DNA from 3 places in the Streptomyces sp. NPDC048254 genome. Region 2 is predicted to be linked to each of the others. Evidence: riboswitches for the same ligand, from Rfam matches in the RefSeq annotation. Region 2 holds a riboswitch; each other region holds the start of a gene.
The links. Region 2 has a riboswitch for thiamine pyrophosphate ahead of ACGFZQ_RS18635 (thiamine ABC transporter substrate binding subunit). Riboswitches for the same ligand answer to the same signal wherever they lie in the genome.
Positions count from the first base shown of each region.

Region 1: it holds a riboswitch for thiamine pyrophosphate, as region 2 does, so the genes downstream of both, thiO (glycine oxidase ThiO) here and ACGFZQ_RS18635 (thiamine ABC transporter substrate binding subunit) in region 2, are expected to answer to the same signal.
Region 3: it holds a riboswitch for thiamine pyrophosphate, as region 2 does, so the genes downstream of both, thiC (phosphomethylpyrimidine synthase ThiC) here and ACGFZQ_RS18635 (thiamine ABC transporter substrate binding subunit) in region 2, are expected to answer to the same signal.

Region 1 covers NZ_JBICZJ010000011.1:327,404-334,597, reverse strand. Annotated here, with positions in the region: gene thiE (thiamine phosphate synthase) at 135-782, opposite strand; gene ACGFZQ_RS30385 (Rv2175c family DNA-binding protein) at 817-1,182, opposite strand; gene ACGFZQ_RS30380 (FAD-dependent oxidoreductase) at 1,316-2,554, opposite strand; TPP riboswitch at 2,684-2,795, shown strand; gene thiO (glycine oxidase ThiO) at 2,793-3,962, shown strand; gene thiS (sulfur carrier protein ThiS) at 3,959-4,159, shown strand; gene ACGFZQ_RS30365 (thiazole synthase) at 4,163-4,957, shown strand; gene pknB (Stk1 family PASTA domain-containing Ser/Thr kinase) at 5,078-7,003, shown strand; gene ACGFZQ_RS30355 (deoxyribonuclease IV) at 7,038-7,194, shown strand, end outside.
Region 2 covers NZ_JBICZJ010000006.1:130,920-138,113, reverse strand. Annotated here, with positions in the region: gene frr (ribosome recycling factor) at 15-572, shown strand; gene ACGFZQ_RS18655 (phosphatidate cytidylyltransferase) at 572-1,915, shown strand; gene ACGFZQ_RS18650 (cytochrome P450) at 2,074-3,315, shown strand; gene ACGFZQ_RS18645 (hypothetical protein) at 3,814-3,987, opposite strand; gene rlmN (23S rRNA (adenine(2503)-C(2))-methyltransferase RlmN) at 4,318-5,424, shown strand; TPP riboswitch at 5,449-5,556, shown strand; gene ACGFZQ_RS18635 (thiamine ABC transporter substrate binding subunit) at 5,637-6,740, shown strand; gene ACGFZQ_RS18630 (ABC transporter permease) at 6,785-7,194, shown strand, end outside.
Region 3 covers NZ_JBICZJ010000012.1:48,784-55,977, reverse strand. Annotated here, with positions in the region: gene ACGFZQ_RS30795 (IclR family transcriptional regulator) at 1-715, shown strand, start outside; gene ACGFZQ_RS30790 (SsgA family sporulation/cell division regulator) at 815-1,252, shown strand; gene ACGFZQ_RS30785 (YibE/F family protein) at 1,457-3,019, opposite strand; TPP riboswitch at 3,091-3,268, shown strand; gene thiC (phosphomethylpyrimidine synthase ThiC) at 3,261-5,081, shown strand; gene ACGFZQ_RS30775 (VOC family protein) at 5,143-5,529, opposite strand; gene ACGFZQ_RS30770 (LysR family transcriptional regulator) at 5,733-6,713, shown strand; gene ACGFZQ_RS30765 (hypothetical protein) at 6,821-7,194, opposite strand, start outside.

The DNA.
Region 1 (7,194 bases), on a different contig from region 2:
GACGGACACCCAACCGCACTCGGGGGATTTGCCCGGATTGTCGGCCCTGCGTCCGGATACTGGACAAGTTTCCGGACGGTCCCGTCACCGAGCCGCGCCGGCCTGAGCGGCCGAGGGGCCGAGGGGCCGAGGGGCTACGCCGACCGCAGCCGCTTCGCGAACTCGGCCGCCGCGGCGCCCGGGTCGTCGGCCTCGGTGAGCGCGCGGACCACGACCACCCGGCGGGCGCCCGCGTCCAGCACCTGGTCGAGGTTGCCCAGGTCGATGCCGCCGATGGCGAACCAGGGGCGGTCCGTGCCCAGGGCGGCGGTGTACCGCACCAGGCCGAGGCCGGGAGCGGGGCGGCCGGGCTTGGTGGGGGTGGGCCAGCAGGGGCCGGTGCAGAAGTAGTCCACTCCGTCCTGGACGGCGGCCGCGGCGGCCTCGGAGTCGGCGTGCGTGGAGCGGCCGATCAGGACGTCCGGGCCGAGGATCGCGCGGGCGGCCGGGACCGGCAGGTCGTCCTGGCCGAGGTGGAGCACGTCGGCACCGGCCGCGTGGGCCACGTCCGCGCGGTCGTTGACCGCGAGCAGCTTGCCGTGCCGGGCGCAGGCGTCGGCGAACACGGCGAGGTGCTCCAGCTCCTCGCCGGCCTCCATGCCCTTGTCGCGCAGCTGCACGATGTCGACACCGCCCGCCAGGACCGCGTCCAGGAACCCGGCGAGGTCGCCCCGCTCCTTGCGGGCGTCCGTGCAGAGGTACAGCCGGGCGTCGGCCAGCTGGGCGCGGGCGGTGTCGGTCATCGGTGTGTCCCCCGTTGTGTCGGTACTGGCTGCCTCAGACGGCGAGCGCCTGGGCGCGGCGCTTCACCTCCGTACCGCGATTCTCGCTCAGGGCCTGCGCGGGGGTGCCGGGCAGGCTGGCGTCGGGCGTGAAGAGCCACTCCAGCATCTCTTCGTCCGTGAAGCCGTCGTCCCGCAGGAGCGTCAAGGTTCCGGACAGGCCCTTGACGACCTTGTCCCCGTCGATGAAGGCGGCGGGGATGTGCAGCGCGCGGTTCTCACCACGGCGGACGGCGATGAGCTGGCCCTCCTTGACCAGCTGCCGCACGCGCGTCACCTCGACGTCCAGCATCTCTGCGATGTCGGGGACGGTGAGCCAGGCGGGGACGAGAACATCGATCTTTGCGTCAATCTCGGTCACGGAAGCAAGGGTAGGCGTTCCGCCGGGTGGGCCGCGAGAGGGAAGCGCCGGGACGGGTGGGTGGTCGGGTGCGGGTTCCTCGTGGCTGGTCTCGCCCATGCGGGGGACCCGCACATGTCACCGCCCCGTGCCACTAAAGGGGCGCTGCGGTCGCGTTCTTCAAGGGGCGGGCGGGGTCGGACAGGGCCTCGGCGTCCATTCGGGCGTCTGCCTCGATCAGGCGGCGGCCCTGGGCCAGGTCTCGTGGGCGGCCTACCGCCAGCAGAGCGACCAGGCGGTCCTCGCGAAGCCAGCAGACGCTCCAGGCCGGGCCCGTCGGCTCACCGCGCCAGACCATGCGGTCGGCGACGGCGTGGTGGCCGGCGTACTGCACGAAGCGGCCGAACTGCTCCGACCAGAAGTACGGCACGGGGTCGTAGACCGCGTCGGACTCGCCGAGGATGTTGGCGGCGACCGTGCGCGGGCCCTGGAGGGCGTTGTCCCAGTGGTGGACCAGGAGGCGCTCGCCGTAGCGGCCGGACGGGAAGGACGCGCAGTCGCCGACCGCGTAGACGTCCGGGACGCCGGTGCGCAGCCGGTCGTCGGCGAGCACCTCCCCGTGCGCGCCCAGGTCGATGCCGGAGCCGGCCAGCCAGGCGGTGGCGGGGCGGGCGCCGATGCCGACCACGACCGCGCCCGCGGGCAGCCGCGAGCCGTCGTCGAGCACCACCGCGCCGGGTTCGACACGCGCCACGCGCGCGTGCGTGCGCAGTTCGGCGCCGCTGTCGGCGTACCAGGCGGTCATCGGCGCGGCCACCTCGGCCGGGAGCGCTCCCGCGAGCGGGCGGTCGGCGGCCTCCACGACGGTCACCGCGCAGCCGGCCTCCCGGGCCGCGGTGGTGAACTCGGCGCCGATCCAGCCCGCGCCGACCACCACGATGTCGTGCTGCCGGGCGAGTACGGGCCGCAGCCGCTCGGCGTCGTCCAGGGTGCGCAGCAGGTGGACGCCGGGCACGCCCTCGGTGCCGGGCAGCGCGATCGGCTCGGCGCCGGTGGCGAGGACCAGGACGTCGTACGGCACCGGTCCGGCCTCGGTGTCCAGCTCACGGTCGGCGGGGCGCACGCCGAGGGCCTCGCGGCCGAGCGCCAGCTCGATGCCGAGCGCCTCGAAGTCGACCTCGAAGGCGGAGCCCTCCGCCTTGCCGAGCAGCACCGCCTTGGAGAGCGGCGGCCGGTCGTACGGCTGGTGCGGCTCGGCGCCGATCAGGGTGACGGTCCCGGTGAACCCCTGCTCACGCAGGGCCACGGCGGTCTGCACCCCGGCCATGCCCGCGCCCACGACCACCACGCGCCGCGTCTGTGACGTGCTCTGTCGCTGCGTCTGCTCGCTCACGTGATCACCATAGACAAGAACGATAGACAACTGACAAAGAGTCAGTCAGGGGGCGTGCTGAGTGACCTGCTCCACACCGCCGGCGCAGGCCGTCTTACGAGGGCGGAGCCCCGCGGTCTAGGGTGGCCGGTAAGCACACGCGGGAGCCCGGGCGCACTGGGCTGAGAGGGAGGCTGGCGGCCTCCGACCGTACGAACCTGATCCGGGTCATGCCGGCGAAGGGAGGGGCTGGACGCCCATGTCCGCACATACGTCCGACGTCCTCGTCATCGGGGGCGGCATCATCGGCCTGGTCACGGCCTGGCGGTCCGCGCAGCGCGGGCTCGCCACCGCCGTGGTCGACCCGGAGCCAGGCGGCGGAGCCGCGCAGGTCGCGGCGGGAATGCTGGCCGCGGTCACCGAACTGCACTACGGCGAGCAGACCCTGCTGGGGCTCAACCTGGCCTCCGCCCGCCGCTATCCCGACTTCGCCGCCGAGCTCACCGAGCTGACCGGCCACGACCTCGGCTACCGGCGCTGCGGCACGCTCGCGGTCGCGCTGGACGCCGACGACCGCGCGCATCTGCGCGAGCTGCACGCCCTCCAGCGGCAGTCGGGGCTGGACTCCGAGTGGCTGTCCGGGCGAGACTGCCGGCGCCTGGAGCCGATGCTCGCGCCGGGCGTACGCGGCGGGCTGCGGGTCGACGGCGACCACCAGATCGACCCGCGCCGGCTGGCGGCCGCCCTGGTGGCCGCGTGCGAGCGGGCCGGGGTGGTCTTCCACCGCGACTGGGCCGAGCGTCTGGAGGTGGTACGGGAGCGGGCCGCCGGTGTCGTCACGCGCGCGGGCGACCCGCTGGGCGCGGACCGGGTCGTGCTCGCCGCGGGGAGCCTGAGCGGGCGGCTGGCGGGGGTGCCGGACGAGGTACTGCCGCCGGTGCGGCCCGTGAAGGGGCAGGTGCTGCGGCTGACCGTGCCCGCGCGGTACGCGCCGTTCCTCAGCCGGACGGTACGGGCCGTGGTGCGCGGCGGCCATCTCTACCTGGTGCCCCGGGAGAACGGCGAGCTGGTCGTCGGGGCGACCAGCGAGGAGCTGGGCTGGGACACGACGGTCACCGCGGGCGGCGTGTACGAGCTGCTGCGCGACGCGCACGAGCTGGTGCCCGGCATCACCGAGCTGCCGCTGACCGAGACCCGGGCCGGGCTGCGCCCCGGCTCCCCCGACAACGCGCCGCTGCTCGGGCCGACCCGCCTCGACGGACTGCTGCTGGCCACCGGTCACCACCGCAACGGGGTGCTGCTCACGCCGGTCACGGGAGACGTGATGGCGGAGCTGCTGACCGGCGGTGAGCTGCCGGAAGAGGCCCGTCCGTTCACGCCGAAGCGTTTCGGCCCCGTCCCCGGCGCACTCCTGGAGCAGACCGCATGAACATCTCCGTCAACGGGGAGCGCCGGGAGATCACCCCGGGCACCGCTCTCGACACGCTCGTGAGGTCCCTCACGGCCGCGCCGTCCGGGGTGGCCGCGGCGGTCAACGAGACCGTCGTACCGCGCGGGGAGTGGCCGGGTACGGCGCTCGCCGAGGGTGACCGCGTGGAAGTCCTGACCGCCGTACAGGGAGGCTGAGCCATGGCCGACGATCCGTTCGTGCTCGGGGGTACGGCCTTCTCGTCCCGGCTGATCATGGGGACCGGGGGTGCGCCCAGCCTGGAGGTGCTGGAGCGGGCGCTGGTCGCGTCCGGGACCGAGCTGACGACGGTCGCGATGCGGCGGGTGGATCCGGGGGTACGGGGGTCCGTGCTGTCGGTCCTCGAACGGCTGGGGATCCGGGTGCTGCCGAACACCGCGGGGTGCTTCACCGCCGGGGAGGCCGTGCTGACGGCCCGGCTGGCCCGGGAGGCGCTGGGCACCTCGCTGGTCAAGCTGGAGGTCATCGCCGACGAGCGGACGCTGCTGCCGGATCCGATCGAGCTGCTCGACGCGGCGGAGACGCTGGTCGACGACGGGTTCACGGTGCTGCCGTACACCAACGACGATCCCGTGCTGGCGCGGAAGCTGGAGGACGTCGGGTGCGCCGCGGTGATGCCGCTCGGGTCGCCCATCGGATCCGGGCTCGGGATCCGCAACCCGCACAACTTCCGGCTGATCGTCGAGCACGCGCGCGTGCCGGTGATTCTGGACGCGGGGGCCGGTACGGCGTCCGACGTGGCGCTGGCGATGGAGCTGGGGTGCGCGGGGGTGATGCTGGCGTCCGCCGTGACGCGAGCGCGGGATCCCGAGCGGATGGCGTTCGCCATGCGGGCCGGGGTGGAGGCGGGACGGCTGGCCCGGCTGGCCGGCCGGATCCCCTTCCGCCACTTCGCCGAGCCGTCGTCCCCCACGGAGGGCCTGGCCGCCCTGGACCCCGAGCGCCCCGCCTTCTGACCGCCGATCCGGTCTCTCGGGGCGCGTGGAGGGGCGCGCTGCGTCACAGGTGCGCTGCAAGTCGGTGGGGAAATCTGTCTCACCTGTGGGGGTTTCAGCCGGGGCTCGTACACTCTCGGGGTGGATACGACGCTTCAGGACCCCCTCGTCGGGCAGGTGCTCGACGGCCGTTATCGCGTCGACGCGCGGATCGCCGTCGGCGGGATGGCCACGGTCTACCGGGCCCTGGACGTCCGGCTGGACCGGGTGCTCGCGCTGAAAGTGATGCATCCGGCGCTCGCCGCCGACGGGTCCTTCGTCGAGAGATTCATCCGGGAGGCCAAGTCGGTCGCCCGGTTGGCCCACCCCAATGTCGTCCAGGTCTTCGACCAGGGGACCGACGGGCCGTACGTGTACCTCGCGATGGAGTACGTCGCCGGGTGCACCCTGCGTGACGTGCTGCGCGAGCGCGGCGCGCTGCAGCCGCGGGCCGCGCTGGACATTCTGGAGCCGGTGCTGGCCGCGCTGGGCGCCGCGCACCGCGCCGGGTTCGTGCACCGGGACATGAAGCCCGAGAACGTGTTGATAGGGGACGACGGCCGGGTCAAGGTCGCCGACTTCGGGCTCGTGCGGTCGGTGGGCAGCGTCACCAACACGACCGGCGCCGTCCTGGGGACCGTGGCGTACCTCGCGCCCGAGCAGGTCGAGAGCGGGGCCGCCGATCCCCGCGTCGACGTGTACGCGTGCGGTGTCGTGCTCTACGAGATGCTCACCGGGGAGAAGCCGCACGACTCGGACTCGCCCGCGGTGATCCTCTACAAGCATCTCCACGAGGACGTGCCGCCGCCGTCCGCCGCCGTGCCCGGGCTGGCCCACGAGCTGGACGAGCTGGTCGCCCGCGGCACCGCCCGCAGTCCCGAGGTCCGGCCCTACGACGCCGTCGCGCTGCTGGCCCTGGTGCGGGAGGCGCGGGCCGCCCTCCGTGACGAGCAGCTGGACGCCGTACCGCCGCAGGCGCTCGCCGAGGCGCACGACATAGCCGGGGACCGGACCAGCGTCATTCCGCGGTCGCTGGCGGTGCCCCGGCCGCTGCCCGTCAACGAACCGGACGACAGGGTCGTGATGACCAGCCGGTTCGAGGCGCCGCCGGTGCCGGAGCGGCGGCACGGGGCCCGCCGCCGGTCCCGGCGCGGGCTGGTCACACTCGTCATCGCGGTACTGGTCCTCTTCGGTGCCGGCACCGGGATCTGGTACATCAACTCCGGGCAGTTCACCAAGGTCCCGCCGCTGCTGTCGAAGACCGAGGCACAGGCCACCGCGCGGCTGAAGGAGGCCGGGCTCGACATCAAGAAGGTCGAGCACGCCTACAGCGACACGGTCAGGCGGGGCACGGTGATCAGCACCGACCCGGCGGCCGGCAAGCGCATCCGCAGCAACGACTCGGTGACGCTCACCATCTCGGACGGCCCGGAGACGGTGAAGGTGCCGGACGTGCAGGGCCGGACGCAGGCGCGGGCCAGGGCGCTGCTGAAGGCCGACGGGCTCGAACCGGGCATGGTGACGCGGGAGTTCAGCGACGACGTGCCCAAGGGGTCGGTCATCTCCACCGATCCGGGCGCCGGGACCGAGCGGCACGCGGGGACGGCGATCGCGCTCGTCGTCAGCAAGGGTTCGCCGGTGGACGTCCCGGATGTCACCGGTGACGACCTGGACGACGCCCGGCAGGAGCTTCAGGAGGCCGGGCTGAAGGTGACCGTGTCGGCCACCGAGGTCACCTCCGAGTACGACCAGGGGCAGGTCGCCCGGCAGACCCCGGTGGGCGACGCGCAGGCCGCCGAGGGCGACACGGTGACGCTGACGCTGTCCAAGGGCCCGGAGATGGTCGAGGTGCCGAGCGTGGTCGGGGCCACGGTCGACGACGCGACCAAGCTCCTGGAGCAGTCCGGCTTCCAGGTCAAGGAGGACCGCGGGCTGCTCGGGCTGTTCGGCGACACCGTGAAGCGGCAGTCGGTGGACGCCGGGGAGCAGGCGCCCAAGGGGTCGACGATCACGATCACCATCCGGTGACCGGGGCCCGCCCGCGGCGTGACACCCTTGACGGGTGAAGAGCCACCCGTCCCCTCCCCCAGGTCCCGCCAGAAACCCGGTCGGCGGTCATGTCCCGGTGGCCGGCGGCCTGCACTCCGTGGGGCTGTCGTACGCCCGTGAGCTGAAGGCCGAGACCGTGCAGGTCTTCGTCGCCAACCCGCGCGGCTGGG
Region 2 (7,194 bases):
CGCAGGAGCAAGTGGTGATCGAAGAGACCCTCCTCGAGGCCGAGGAGAAGATGGAGAAGGCCGTCGTGGTCGCCAAGGAGGACTTCGCCGCGATCCGCACCGGCCGTGCGCACCCGGCGATGTTCAACAAGATCGTGGCCGACTACTACGGCGCGCCGACGCCGATCAACCAGCTGGCCTCGTTCTCCGTACCGGAACCGCGCATGGCGGTCGTGACCCCGTTCGACAAGACCGCGCTGCGCAACATCGAGCAGGCGATCCGCGACTCGGACCTGGGCGTCAACCCGAGCAACGACGGCAACATCATCCGTGTGGTGTTCCCGGAGCTCACCGAGGAGCGCCGCCGCGACTACATCAAGGTCGCCAAGGGCAAGGCGGAGGACTCCAAGGTCTCCATCCGCTCCGTCCGCCGCAAGGCCAAGGACGCCATCGACAAGCTGATCAAGGACGGCGAGGTCGGCGAGGACGAGGGCCGTCGCGCCGAGAAGGAGCTCGACGACACCACCGCGAAGTACGTCGCGCAGGTGGACGAGCTCCTCAAGCACAAGGAAGCGGAGCTTCTCGAAGTCTGATGAACGACTCATCCTGGGGAGCGCCGCCGCACGCCGGTCCGCAGGCCGGGCAGGCCGGATCACCGGCCGGGTACTGGGGTCCGACCGATCAGGGCACCGGCCAGGGGTACGACCAGGGTCCGGTCCAGGGCCAGGGGTACGCCGACGGTTCCGGCCGCGGTCAGGGGTACGACCATGCCCCCGGCCAGGGGTACGACCACGGCTATGCCCATGGCTATGACCAGGGGCATGTCCAGGGAGCCGCCCCGGCGGGTCCCGCGTACGATGCGCATGACGCGCAGCAGACTCGCCCCATGCCCATCGTGCCCGACGACGCACCACCGTACGGCGGAGACCAGGACGACGACCGGGGGGCCGCTCGGCTGAGCGGCCCCCTGTTCCGAGACGAGACGTTCCAGGACGGTACGTCCCGCGACGGCACGTACCGCAACGACACCTCGTCGGCGCAGCCTCTGCCCCATGCGGCGGCGCCGCAGAATCCGGAGCCCATGCCCGACGCCCCGCAGCCGGCGCCCGCGCCGCAGAAGAAGAGCGCGGGCCGGGACCTGGGTGCGGCCATAGGGGTCGGCGTCGGACTGGGCGTCGTGATCGTGGCGTCCCTGTTCGTCGTCAAGGCCGTCTTCGTCGGCGTGGTCGCGGTCGCGGTCGTGGTGGGCCTGTGGGAGCTGACCAGCCGGCTCCAGGAGCGCAAGGGCATCAAGGCGCCCCTGGTCCCGCTGGCACTGGGCGGCGCGGCGATGGTGGTCGCCGGCTACGCCCGCGGTGCCGAGGGTGCCTGGGTCGCCCTGGCACTCACCGGGCTCGCGGTCCTGGTCTGGCGGATGACGGAACCGCCGGAGGGCTATCTCAGGGACGTCACGGCGGGCCTCTTCGCGGCGTTCTACGTCCCGTTCCTGGCGACCTTCGTCTCGATGATGCTCACCGCCGACGACGGCCCCCGCCGGGTGATCACCTTCCTCCTCCTCACGGTGGTCAGCGACACCGGCGCCTACGCGGTCGGCTGGCGCTTCGGCACCCACAAGCTCGCCCCGCGCATCAGTCCCGGCAAGACCCGCGAGGGCCTGGTCGGCGCGGTGCTGTTCGCCATGGCCGCGGGCGCGCTGTGCATGCAGTTCCTGATCGACGACGGCACCTGGTGGCAGGGCCTGCTCCTGGGCCTCGCGGTCGCGGCCAGCGCCACCCTCGGCGACCTCGGCGAGTCCATGATCAAGCGGGACCTGGGCATCAAGGACATGGGCACACTGCTCCCGGGCCACGGCGGCATCATGGACCGCTTGGACTCCCTGCTGCCGACGGCTCCTGTGGTGTGGCTGCTCATGGTGCTCTTCGTCGGCAGCGGCTGACCCGCACCTGTCGTAGTCGAGCCCCCGTCCTTTGCAGGGCGGGGGCTCGTCGGCTTGTCGGCCCCGGATGGCGCAGCACAAATCGCATGGTCGGTACGGTGGGAGGCAGACTCCCTGTGAGGACGCTGTGTGTCCTCTGACGCGCAGGGAGTGTGCCCATGCCCCTAGACCCGGCCCCGGCCTCCACCCCGACCCCGACCCCGCCGCCTCCGGTGCGGTTCTGGCCCGTCGACGATCTACCCGCCCTCGACCCCGACCCGTTTCTCGACGAGATGCTGCGCGACGAACCGGTCACCCGGATCAAGCTCGCGCACGGCGAGGGGCACGCCTGGCTGATCACCCGGTACGAGGACTGCCGCTTCGTCACCTCCGACCCCCGCTTCTCCCGGGAACAGGTCGTCGGCCGCGACGTCACCAGCATGCGTCCGGAGCCCGTGGCCTCGCAGACGGCGGGCCTGCAGTACATCGACCCGCCCCGGCACAACCGGCTGCGCCGGGTCGTCGCCCGCGCATTCACCGGGCGGGCCATGCAGCGGCTGCGGCCGATGGCCGAGCGCAGGGCCGCCGAAATGCTCGACGTGATGGCGGCCGCCGGGCCACCGGCCGACCTCATGGAGCATCTGCACGGCCCCTTCCCGATCGCCGTCATCCGTGACTTCCTCGGCGTCGACGAGAAGGACTGGCACCGCTGGGCGGCGACCGGCGAGGCCCTGCTGTCCGCCGGCGCCGACTCCGAGGAGCGCGCCAAGGAGGCCGCCCGGACCACCCGGGCCCGGATCGCCGAACTGCTCCAGCACCGCCGCGAGGAGCCCCGCGAGGACCTCGCCGGAGTGCTGGCGCTGGCCACCGAGGCCGGCGAGATCACCGGCGACGAGGCGATCTCGCTGGCCACCGCCATCCAGGTCAGCGGCGGTCACGCGGTCCGCAACAACAGCGGCTCGATGATGTACGCGCTGCTCACCCACCCCCGTCACCTGGAGCGGCTGCGCCGCGAGCCGGAGCTGCTCCCCAAGGCCGTGGACGAACTCTTCCGCTACGTCCCGCACCGCAACGGTGTCGGCATCCCGCGGGTCGCCATCGAGGACGTCGAGGTCGGCGGCCGGCTGATCCGGGCCGGTGAGGTCATCTACAACGCGTATGTCGCCGCCAACCGCGACCCCGAGGTCTTCCCCGACCCCGACGACCTGGACTTCGACCGCACCAACGGCCCCCACCTGGCCTTCGGGCACGGTCCCCACCACTGCATGGCCGCCATCATGGCCCGTATGGAGGCCGAGATCATGATCGGCTCGGTCCTCACCCGCTTCCCCGGCATCCGCCTGGCCGTGCCTGCCGAGGAGGTCGAGTTCCAGCGCCAGGGCCTGATCCGCGGCCCGCGCACCCTGCCCGTGACGTGGTGACCGGGAGGACACCGACCTACCCGGTCTCCACCCCGGTCGGCCGATAGGGTGCCGCTGAGGCTTCGCTCACTCGGCGGGGGCAACTGTGATCGACGCATGGCGTCTCATACACGGCGACGAACTGGTGGGCACACTCACGGTCTACGGAGTGGACATGCCCGCTTTTCTCTTGCGACTTCAGCCCCGGCCCGGGCTGGGAACCGGTCCGGCCGCTCTTCGAAGCCAGGGCCGCGGTAAAGGGGCCGGATCCCGACGGAAGCCGGACGGCAATGACCCTCAAGCCGATCATCGACCTCGGGCTCACGCTCGTGCCGGTCACCGGCGGTGACACGGTCGACCGATTCTTCCTCCTTATCGAGGGCGGCAAGGCACGCTTGCGGTATTGAGGACGCTCACGGCGTACGCGATCTCCCGCATGGGTCAACTTTGGCGCGGTCGACGACGGCCGTCCGGAGCGACGGTCGCAGGCCACCCGATTGGATCTGACGGGTAGTGCGCTCAGTGCTTGAAGGAGCCCCTGGCCTGTTCTTTCGCGCCCCGCATCTTGCCCCGTGTTTCGAGAGCGGCGCCTTTTGCTGCGAGGGTTTCTTTGTGCACCGCGTGGGCCGCCTTCCGCACGGTCTTTCCGACGATCTGTTCTGCCTTTGCCTTGGCCCGTTCTCCGGCGCTCATCTCGGTACCTCCGTGGGGTCTCACTGACCGTGTGCCCATCGGGACAAAGGGGAAAAACCTCTGTGGGACGTGTTGGTAACGGACGGCCGGGGTCCCACAGGCCCGGCGGGGAGACGCCCGTCGATTTGGATCCGCTATGGACGGTCGACTCCGCGTAAGTGGACCGCAACGACGACCCCGGCAGCTCGGTCGGGGCGCGCAGCTCCCTCGGCTGGGCCGTCTCCGGGCCGTCCGAAGCCGTTCAGTCACGACTGGTAGCGACTACTAACGACAGTCGTCGCGAGCCGCAGCCCCAGGTCACCCAATTGGATCTGCGACACTGGTACAGCCATGCCTAAGCCCGGAGAACTTACTTTTGTCGCGCCGCGCGGAGCCAAGAAGCCGCCGCGGCATCTTGCCGATCTCACGCCTGCCGAGCGCAAGGACGCGGTGGCCGAGATCGGTGAGAAGCCGTTCCGTGCCAAGCAGCTCGCGCAGCACTACTTCGCGCGCTACGCGCACGACCCCGACCAGTGGACGGACATCCCGGCCGGCTCCCGGGACCGGCTGCGGGACGCGCTGTTCCCCGAGCTGATGACCGTCGTACGGCATCTGTCGACGGACGAGGGCACCACCCGCAAGACGCTGTGGCGGCTGTTCGACGGCACGCTCGTCGAGTCCGTGCTGATGCGCTACCCGGACCGGGTGACCATGTGCATCAGCTCGCAGGCGGGGTGCGGGATGAACTGCCCGTTCTGCGCGACCGGGCAGGCGGGCCTCGACCGGAACCTGTCCACCGCGGAGATCGTCCACCAGATCGTGGACGGGATGCGGGCGCTGCGGGACGGGGAGGTGCCCGGCGGTCCGGCGCGGCTGTCCAACATCGTGTTCATGGGCATGGGCGAGCCCCTCGCCAACTACAAGCGGGTCGTCACCGCCATCCGGGCGCTGACCGACCCGGCCCCGGACGGGCTGGGTCTCTCGCAGCGCGGGATCACCGTGTCGACGGTCGGACTCGTGCCGGCCATCCACCGGTTGGCCGACGAGGGACTCAAGTGCCGGCTCGCGATCTCCCTGCACGCCCCCGACGACGAACTGCGCGACACCCTCGTCCCCGTGAACACGCGGTGGAAGGTGCGCGAGGTGCTCGACGCCGGGTTCGAGTACGTCGAGAAGAGCGGGCGGCGGTTGTCGATCGAGTACGCCCTCATCCGCGACATCAACGACCAGGCGTGGCGGGGGGACCGGCTGGGCCGCCTCCTCAAGGGCAAGCCCGTGCACGTCAACCTCATCCCGCTGAACCCGACGCCGGGTTCGAAGTGGACCGCGTCGCGGCCCGAGGACGAGAAGGCCTTCGTCGAGGCCATCGCCGCGCACGGTGTGCCCGTCACCGTCCGGGACACCCGTGGTCAGGAGATCGACGGAGCCTGCGGTCAGCTCGCGGCCACCGAGCGGTAATCTGAGGGCCGCAGGTACATCTTCATATTCCGACAGGGGAGCGCCACAGCGCTGAGAGTGCGGCAATCGGGCCGCAGACCCTCTGAACCTCGCCCAGGTCATTCTGGGTAGGAAGTTCGGTCATCACTCAAGCTGTTGCGCCCTGCCCAGAAGATCAGATCCTCTGGGCAGGGCCGCGTCTCTTCCTGGTCAACCCCAGGAGGAAAACACCAGTGCACACAAGGACCTTCTTGGCCGCGGCCGTCGGGCTCGGCCTCGTCACGCTGTCCGCGTGTTCGTCGTCGGGTACCGGGACCGACTCCAAGACCGTCACCCTGGTCAGCCACGACTCATGGGCCGTCTCCAAGACCGTGCTCCAGGACTTCGAGAAGCAGTCCGGCTACAAGGTGAAGGTCCTCAAGGACGGCGACGCCGGCCAGGCCGTCAACAAGGCGATCCTGACCAAGGACAACCCGCAGGGCGACGTCTTCTTCGGCGTCGACAACACCCTGCTCTCCCGCGCTCTCGACAACGGTCTCTTCCAGCCGTACGAAGCCAAGGGCCTCGACCAGGTCGGCACGGACTACCAGCTCGACGTGGGCAAGCACCGGGTCACCCCCATCGACTACGGCGACATCTGCGTCAACTACGACAAGGCCTACTTCAGCAAGCACAAGCTGACCCCGCCCACCTCCTACGCCGACCTCGTCAAGCCGCAGTACAAGAACCTCCTCGTCACGGAGAACGCGGCCACCTCCTCGCCGGGGCTCGGCTTCCTGCTCGGCTCCGCCGCCGCGTACGGGGATGGGGGCACCTCCCGCTCGAGCGAAGCCGAGAGTGGGGGAGGCTGGCAGGGCTACTGGAAGAAGCTCAAGGACAACGGCGTCAAGGTCGTCGACGGCTGGGAGCAGGCCTACAACGAGGAGTTCTCCGGCTCGGCCGGCGGCAGGAAGGCGAAGGGCGACCGGCCGCTCGTCGTGTCGTACGCCTCCTCCCCGCCCGCCGAGGTCATCTACGCCGACCCGAAGCCCAGCACCGCGCCCACCGGCGTGGCGACCGGCACCTGCTTCCGGCAGATCGAGTTCGCCGGGCTGCTGAGCAACGCCAAGAACACCAAGGGCGGCAAGGCGCTCGTCGACTTCCTGGTCTCCAAGGAGTTCCAGGAGGACATGCCGTTGAACATGTTCGTGTACCCGGTGGTCAAGGGGGCCGCCGTGCCTGCCGAGTTCACGAAGTACGGTCCCGCCGCCCAGGACCCCGAGACCATGGCGCCCGACAAGATCGCCGCCAACCGTGACCAGTGGGTCAAGACGTGGACGTCACTCGTACTGAAGTAGCCGCGGCAGCCGGCAGGCGCGGGAGCGCGGCGCGGCTCGGGCTGATGCTCGTGCCCGTCGCGTTCTTCGCCGTCTTCTTCGCCTGGCCGGTCGCGGCGATCGTCACGCGCGGGCTGAAGGTCGACGGGGTGTGGCGGTTCGGGCGGATCGCCGACGTCGTCGGCGAGTCCGACATCCGGCACGTCCTGTGGTTCACCACCTGGCAGGCGCTCGCCTCCACCGCGCTCACCCTGCTGGTGGCGCTGCCGGCCGCCTACGTCTTCGCCCGTCTCGACTTCCCGGGCAAGCAGGTGCTGCGGGCCGTGGTGACGGTGCCGTTCGTGCTGCCGACAGTGGTGGTCGGTACGGCGTTCCTGGCGCTGGTCGGCCGCGGCGGACTGCTGGACGGGCTGTGGGGCGTACGGCTGGACACCACCGTCTGGGCCATCCTGCTCGCGCATGTCTTCTTCAACTA
Region 3 (7,194 bases), on a different contig from region 2:
GATGCGCCTGCTGGAGTGCGTCGCCGGACACGAACACGGCGCCCCCGCCAAACAACTGGCCCGCGAGACCGGCCTCGCGCTGCCCACCGCCTACCACCTGCTGCGCACCCTCGTCCACGAGGGCTATCTGCAGCGCGACAAGGGCCTGTTCTTCCTCGGTGAAGCGGCGGAGCGGCTGAGCAGCAGCGGAGCGCAGCAGAAACGTCGCAGCGCGGTAGCCGACACCCTCGCCCACTGGCGGGATTCGATCGGTGCGCCGGTCTACTACGCGATGTACCGGGACGGTGAGATCGAGGTCGTGTGCGTCTCCGACTCCCCGGGCACCCCGGCGGTCGAGGAGTGGGCCGACTTCCGCGAGACCGGGCACGCGCATGCCATCGGCCAGAGTCTGCTCTTCCAGCTGGACGAGAACACCCGCCGTGATCATCTCGACCGCTATCCCCTGCAGGCCCTCACCCCGTACACGGTCCGTGACGACCATGCGCTGCTGCGGCGGCTGGAGCGGACGCGGCGGATGGCGCCGTTGGTGGAGCGCCAGGAGTATGCGCTGGGCACGGTGTGCGCGGCGATCCCCATCACCGTCGGCACCACGGCGGCCACGGTGGCCATCTCGCTCCCTCTCCACCAGGCAGACCGGCTGCTGCCCGCCGCACGGCAGTTGCAGGCGGAGGTGGGACGGCACCTGGGATCGCTGGCAATCGCTATCAGTATCTGAAAACTCACTCCTTGTGATCTGCTGTGTACGTTCAGCAAGATTTGACCACCATCAAAGGGATAAATCCCGGCCAGTCGGTGTCATATGACGGGGTAGGCGATGCGCGAGTCCGTACAAGCAGAAGTCATGATGAGCTTTCTCGTCTCGGAGGAGCTCTCCTTCCGCATCCCCGTGGAGTTGCGCTACGAGACCTGTGATCCGTATGCCGTACGGCTCACCTTCCATCTGCCCGGGGATGCGCCGGTGACCTGGGCCTTCGGCCGTGAGTTGCTGATCGACGGGGTGGGCCGGCCGTGCGGGGAGGGCGATGTGCATATTGCGCCCGCTGATTCCGAGGTGCTGGGAGAGGTCCTGATCAGGCTTCAGGTCGGCGGCGACCAGGCGGTGTTCCGGTCTTCGGCACCACCGCTGGTGGCCTTTCTCGACCGTACCGACAAGCTGGTGCCGCTGGGCCAGGAAGGTGCGCTCGCCGACTTCGACGCCCATCTGGACGAGGCCCTGGACCGCATCCTGGCCGAGGAGCAGAGCGCGGGCTGAAGATATGGCACGGGGCGCGAGCCGCTCCGCCGAGCCGCGTGAGGACGCGCAGGAACGCTTCTGCGTGTCCCTGGGCGGGCGCCCTGCGTAGCCCTGCCGTGTCCCTGAGGGGGAGATGCCCTGTGCGCCCCCGGGCGGGTGCCGGAGCGCTTCTCCTCATGCGGACCGTCCTCTTGCGCCGCCCACTGCTTCTTCGCCGCACGTTCACCGCTTCCGGCGACGCCCTCGTCCGCCACGCGCCGGGGCCTCCACGGACGCGACCGCTTCCTTGCTCTGCCGGTCGGCCGAGACCACCAGCGCCGCGAGCAGCGTGGTGACCGGCACCGAGGCGACCAGGCCGATCGAGCCGACCAGGGTGCGCACGATCTCCTCGGCCACCAGTTCGCTGTTGGCGACCGTCGCCACGCTGCTCTGCGCGATCGAGAAGAGCAGCAGCAGCGGCAGCGCGGCGCCCGCGTAGGCCAGGACGAGAGTGTTGACGACGGAGGCGATGTGGTCGCGGCCGATGCGGATGCCGGCCCGGTACAGCCCGCGCCAGCCCATCGTCGGGTTGGCCTCGTGCAGCTCCCAGACGGCCGATGTCTGGGTCACCGTCACATCGTCCAGGACACCCAGCGAACCGATGATGACACCGGCCAGCAGCAGACCACTCATGTCGATCGACGGGTACAGGCCGTGAATCAGGCCGGTGTTGTCGTCGGTGTTGCCGGTGAGCGCGGCCCAGTCGATGAACTCCGAGCCGAGCAGGCCGATCAGGCACAGCGAGACCAGCGTGCCGAGCACCGCCACCGAGGTCCGGGCCGACAGCCCGTGGCAGATGTACAGGGCGATCAGCATGATGGCGCTCGACCCGACCACCGCCATCAGCAGCGGATTCGAGCCCTGCAGGATCCCCGGCAGGATGAACATGGTCAGCACCAGGAAGCTGACGGCCAGCGCGACCAGCGCCATCACACCGCGCAGCCGACCCACCACCACGACGGCGAGCGCGAAGATCCCGGCCAGCAGCGCCATCGGGAACTTCCGGTTCACGTCGGTGACCGAGTACTGCAGGTCCTTGGGCGCCGAGGGCTCGTACGCGACCACGACCTTCTCGCCCTCGTCCAGCTGACGCGACTGGTCGGGCTGCACGATCTCGGTGAACGTACGGCCCTTGTCCTTGCCGGTGTCGACCCGGACCGTGGCCTTCTTGCAGGTGCCGTCCTCCTCCTGCTTCGCGGAGCTGCCCTCCGCGGTGGAGGTGTCGCCTGTCGAGCTGTCCCCCGAAGCGTTGACCGACTTGCAGCTGACCGAGACGACCTTGGTGACCGTGGCCGCCTGCGTCTGCCGGTCGAAGCCGACGCCAGTGCGCTCGTGCGACGGGGCGCCGCCGGGCCACAGCACCACGAGCCCGACGACGACCGCGGCGGTGAAGGGGATGAGGATCGCCGCGATGACCTTGCGCAGATGCTTGGAGACCGGCGCGGCGGGGCCGTGGCTGTGGCTGTGCGAGTGACCGTGCCCGCCGCCTGCCCCCGAGCCGCCCTGGCCGGGTCCCTGGCCCGGTCCCTGGCCCGGTCCCTGGCCCGGTCCCTGGCCGGGCGGGTGGCCGAGGATGTGGCCGTCGTCGTGACTGTGAGCGCGCCCCTGGTCGTGCTGGTGGCCCTGCCCGTGGTCGTGTCCGTCACCGGCACCGTGGCCCCCGTGGCCGGTTCCGCCGCCCTGTGCGGCGCCGTTGCCGCGCCTTGGGTCGGGGGGCGGATAGGGGTGCTGCTGTGTCGTGGTCACCGCCCGATCATCGCAAGAACGACAGGGGCCCTCTGTTCACCGCGCCCGAATTGACGCTAGCGTGGAGGCACCTTTGCACACGCGGGAGCTCGGAGCACCGGGCTGAGAGGGCGCTGACCTCCGTATTCGCGATGTTTCACGTGGAACGAGTGATGTTTCACATGAAACGCCGCCCGACGGAAGCCGCTGCGTCGACCGCCGAACCTGTTACCGGGTAATGCCGGCGTAGGGAGTAGGTCTCATGACCAACAAGGACGCACGCACGCCTGCCTTCAGTCAGGACGAACAGCCCATTGCGGGTGAAACACCCCAAGAGGCAGGAGAGTCGATCGGCTGGCACAAGGGGTATGTCGAGGGTTCGCGCCCCGACCTTCGGGTGCCGGTCCGTCAGGTGCATCTCACCAACGGGCAGTCGGTCACGCTCTACGACACCTCCGGCCCGTACACCGATCCGCTCGTCGAGACCGACGTCCGCAGGGGCCTGCCGCCGCTGCGGGAGAACTGGATCATCGCCCGCGGTGACACCGCCGAGTACGCGGGCCGCCCCGTTCGTCCCGAGGACGACGGGATCAAGCACACCTCTCCGCGTGGCGGACTGCGCAACCTGGACGCGGTCTTCCCGGGCCGCCCGCGCCAGCCGCGCCGCAGCCGTGACGGCGAGGCGGTCACGCAGCTGGCGTATGCGCGCCGGGGTGAGGTCACCCCGGAGATGGAGTACGTCGCCATCCGGGAGAACGTCTCCCCCGAGGTCGTCCGTGAGGAGATCGCGGCGGGACGGGCCGTGCTGCCGGCCAACGTCAACCACCCGGAGATCGAGCCGATGATCATCGGCAAGCGGTTCCTGGTGAAGGTCAACGCCAACATCGGCAACTCCGCCGTGACTTCCTCCATCGAGGAGGAGGTGGAGAAGATGACCTGGGCAACCCGCTGGGGCGCCGACACGGTCATGGACCTCTCCACCGGACGCAACATCCACACCACCCGCGAGTGGGTGCTGCGCAACTCCCCCGTCCCCATCGGCACGGTCCCGCTCTACCAGGCCCTGGAGAAGGTCGACGGCAGGGCCGAGGAGCTGACCTGGGAGATCTACAAGGACACGGTCGTCGAACAGGCCGAGCAGGGCGTGGACTACATGACCGTCCACGCGGGCGTGCGGCTGCCGTATGTGCCGCTCACCGCCAACCGCAAGACCGGCATCGTCTCGCGCGGCGGCTCGATCATGGCGGCCTGGTGCCTCGCGCACCACAAGGAATCGTTTCTGTACGAGAACTTCGAGGAACTCTGCGAGATTCTCGCCACCTACGACGTCACGTACTCGCTGGGCGACGGCCTGCGCCCCGGCTCCATCGCGGACGCCAACGACGAGGCCCAGTTCGCGGAGTTGCGCACGCTCGGGGAACTCAACCGGATCGCCAGGCGTTTCCATGTACAGACGATGATCGAGGGCCCGGGCCATGTCCCGATGCACAAGATCAAGGAGAACATCGACCTTCAGCAGGAGATCTGCGATGAAGCTCCGTTCTATACGCTCGGCCCGCTGACCACGGACGTCGCACCGGCGTACGACCACATCACCTCCGGCATCGGTGCCGCCATGATCGCCTGGTGGGGCACGGCGATGCTGTGCTACGTAACCCCCAAGGAGCACCTCGGCCTGCCCAACCGCGACGACGTCAAGACCGGCGTGATCACCTACAAGATCGCCGCCCACGCGGCCGACCTCGCCAAGGGTCACCCGGGCGCGCAGGAGTGGGACGACGCGCTGTCCGACGCCCGCTTCGAGTTCCGGTGGGAGGACCAGTTCAACCTCGCCCTGGACCCCGACACGGCTCGGGAGTTCCACGACGAGACGCTTCCGGCGGAGCCGGCGAAGACGGCCCATTTCTGCTCCATGTGCGGGCCGAAGTTCTGCTCGATGAAGATCAGCCACAGCATCACGGAGCGGTTCGGTGCTGGGGCGGCTGAGGGGGCGTCTCCCGAGGAGGTCGCGGAGGGGATGCTCCAGAAGTCGAAGGAGTTCGCGGCCAGCGGGAACCGGGTGTACCTGCCGCTGGCGGACTGAGCTCCTAGCCGAGGTGCCGGTCCGGGGCGTCGGACACCCCGGACCGACACCGTGGGCTCGGTCACCCTTCGGCGTCCTGCGGGTACCAGCGCAGCTCCACCGTATTGCCGTCCGGGTCCCGGACGTAGACCGATGTGGCGGTGCCGCGCGCGCCGAAGCGCTCCACGGGGCCCTCGACGACGGTGAACGCCCCCGACGCGATGACCTCGTCCCAGTCCACCGGCTCCACGGTGAGACAGATGTGGTCGACGTTGGACTCGCCCCGGCAGCGGACGACCAGGTCGATGATGGTCTCCGGAGTGACTCGGACCGACGGGAAGGGGACTTTCCCGGCTCGCCATTCCGCGAGACGGACCGGTTCCAGGCCCAGGAGTCCGGCGTAGAAGTCCATCGACCGTTCGACGTCCTCGACGTTGAGGACCAAGTGGTCGAATGCCTTGACACGCACCGGGGACACTTCGTCTCCGGAGCGCTGCCGCGGGGTCGGGGAGGCGGTGGTGGCAGTGGTGTTCATGAGGCTTCCTCAGGGTGCGGATCCGGTCTCATGGGGGACCGGACGGGGATGCCTTCCACGATCGGCCGTGGGGTAGGGGCCATCAAGGCATGATCGAAGTACGACCGTTGAGCCGGATTAAACGCCGAGGGGGGATCATGCTGGAGCGGCTGGAGGCCGAGATCTTTCTGACGCTTGCCGAGGAACTGCACTTCGGCCGGACCGCCGAGGTGTTGGGGATCACGACCGGGCGGGTGAGCCAGATGGTCAAGAAGCTGGAACGCCGTGTCGGAGGCATGCTGTTCGAACGCAACAGCCGTACCGTCCGGCTCACCCCGATCGGGCGGCAGTTGGCCGATGACCTGCGGCCCCTGGTCGCCGCCATGGAGGAGGCGCTACGCAGAGCGGCCGACGCCAGTCGTGGCGTCGCAGGGGAACTGCGGGTGGCCTTCCTCGGAGAGTGGACGGCGCCGGCACTGCTCAGAGCCGTCGGCCTGTTCACCGCACGTCATCCCGACTGCCGGGTCGACGTACGAGAGGTGCAACTGTCCAACTCCCGGGCGAGTCTGCTGGACGGCTCGATCGACATCCTTCTCGCCTCCTACCCGTTCGACGGCATGGCCCGCGGGCCGGTGTTGCTGAGGGAGGAGCGGGTGCTCGCCGTGGCGGCCGGGCATCCGCTGGCCGGTGAGCGGTCGGTGTCGGTCGAAGCACTGGCTCAGTACCCCGTGGTGCAGTACCCGGACGTGACCTCCGCGGCCTTCAAGAGGGACCGAACACCGGACCGCACACCGTCGGGCAAGCCCGTTCCGAAGGGCCCCGTCGGCGGGTCGTTCTCCGAGATGCTCACCCTGGTCGCGATGGGCAGAGGGGTCCTCCCGGTCGGAGAGCATTCCCGGCAGTACTACCCCCGACCCGATATCGCGTATGTGCCCCTGCATGATGCGCGGCCGATCGAGCGTGGACTGGTCTGGCAGGCAGGGAACACGACAGAGCGGGTGCGTGCGTTTGTCAGAGCGGCGGCCGATGCCGTGAAGCCGTCGCCGACCGCTTCGGTGTTGATCGAGAAGGGGATGGTGCAGAAATCCAAGGAGCCCGCGGCCGCGGGCAACCGGGTGTGTCCGCCGATCACCGACTGACGCCGAACACGCGAGAAACCGGCGAGTGCTCTGCCGGTCGGCTTCGCGGCTCCCTCTCGTGGACCGGGTGTCCGGCCTGCGCCCCCGGGCGGGGGGCGCAAGCCGGGTTATTCCGGCTGGTGTTCCGGGCCTCCGAAGTCCGGGCTGGTGTAGTCCGGGCTCGTGAAGCTCGGCCGGGCGGCGGGTGCGGTGCCGTCGTCGGTGCTGAAGCCAGGACGGTCGTAGCCGAGACGCGGCATCCGGCCTCCCGGGCCCGACGGGGTCGTACGGCGCAGTCCGGCCGTGCCGGGTGCGGTGGCCAGCGCTTCCCGCAGGAAGGGCAGGATGCCGCGCTCCAGCAGAGCGTCCCGCCAGGCGTCCCTGGCCTTGGCCACCTCCCCACCGGGTTCGCCGTAGGCTCCCGCCTCCAGCGAGGGACTGTTGCGCAGTGCGGTGAGCAGCAGCCCCGCGCCGGCCATGAGGATGGCGGCCGCGGTCACGA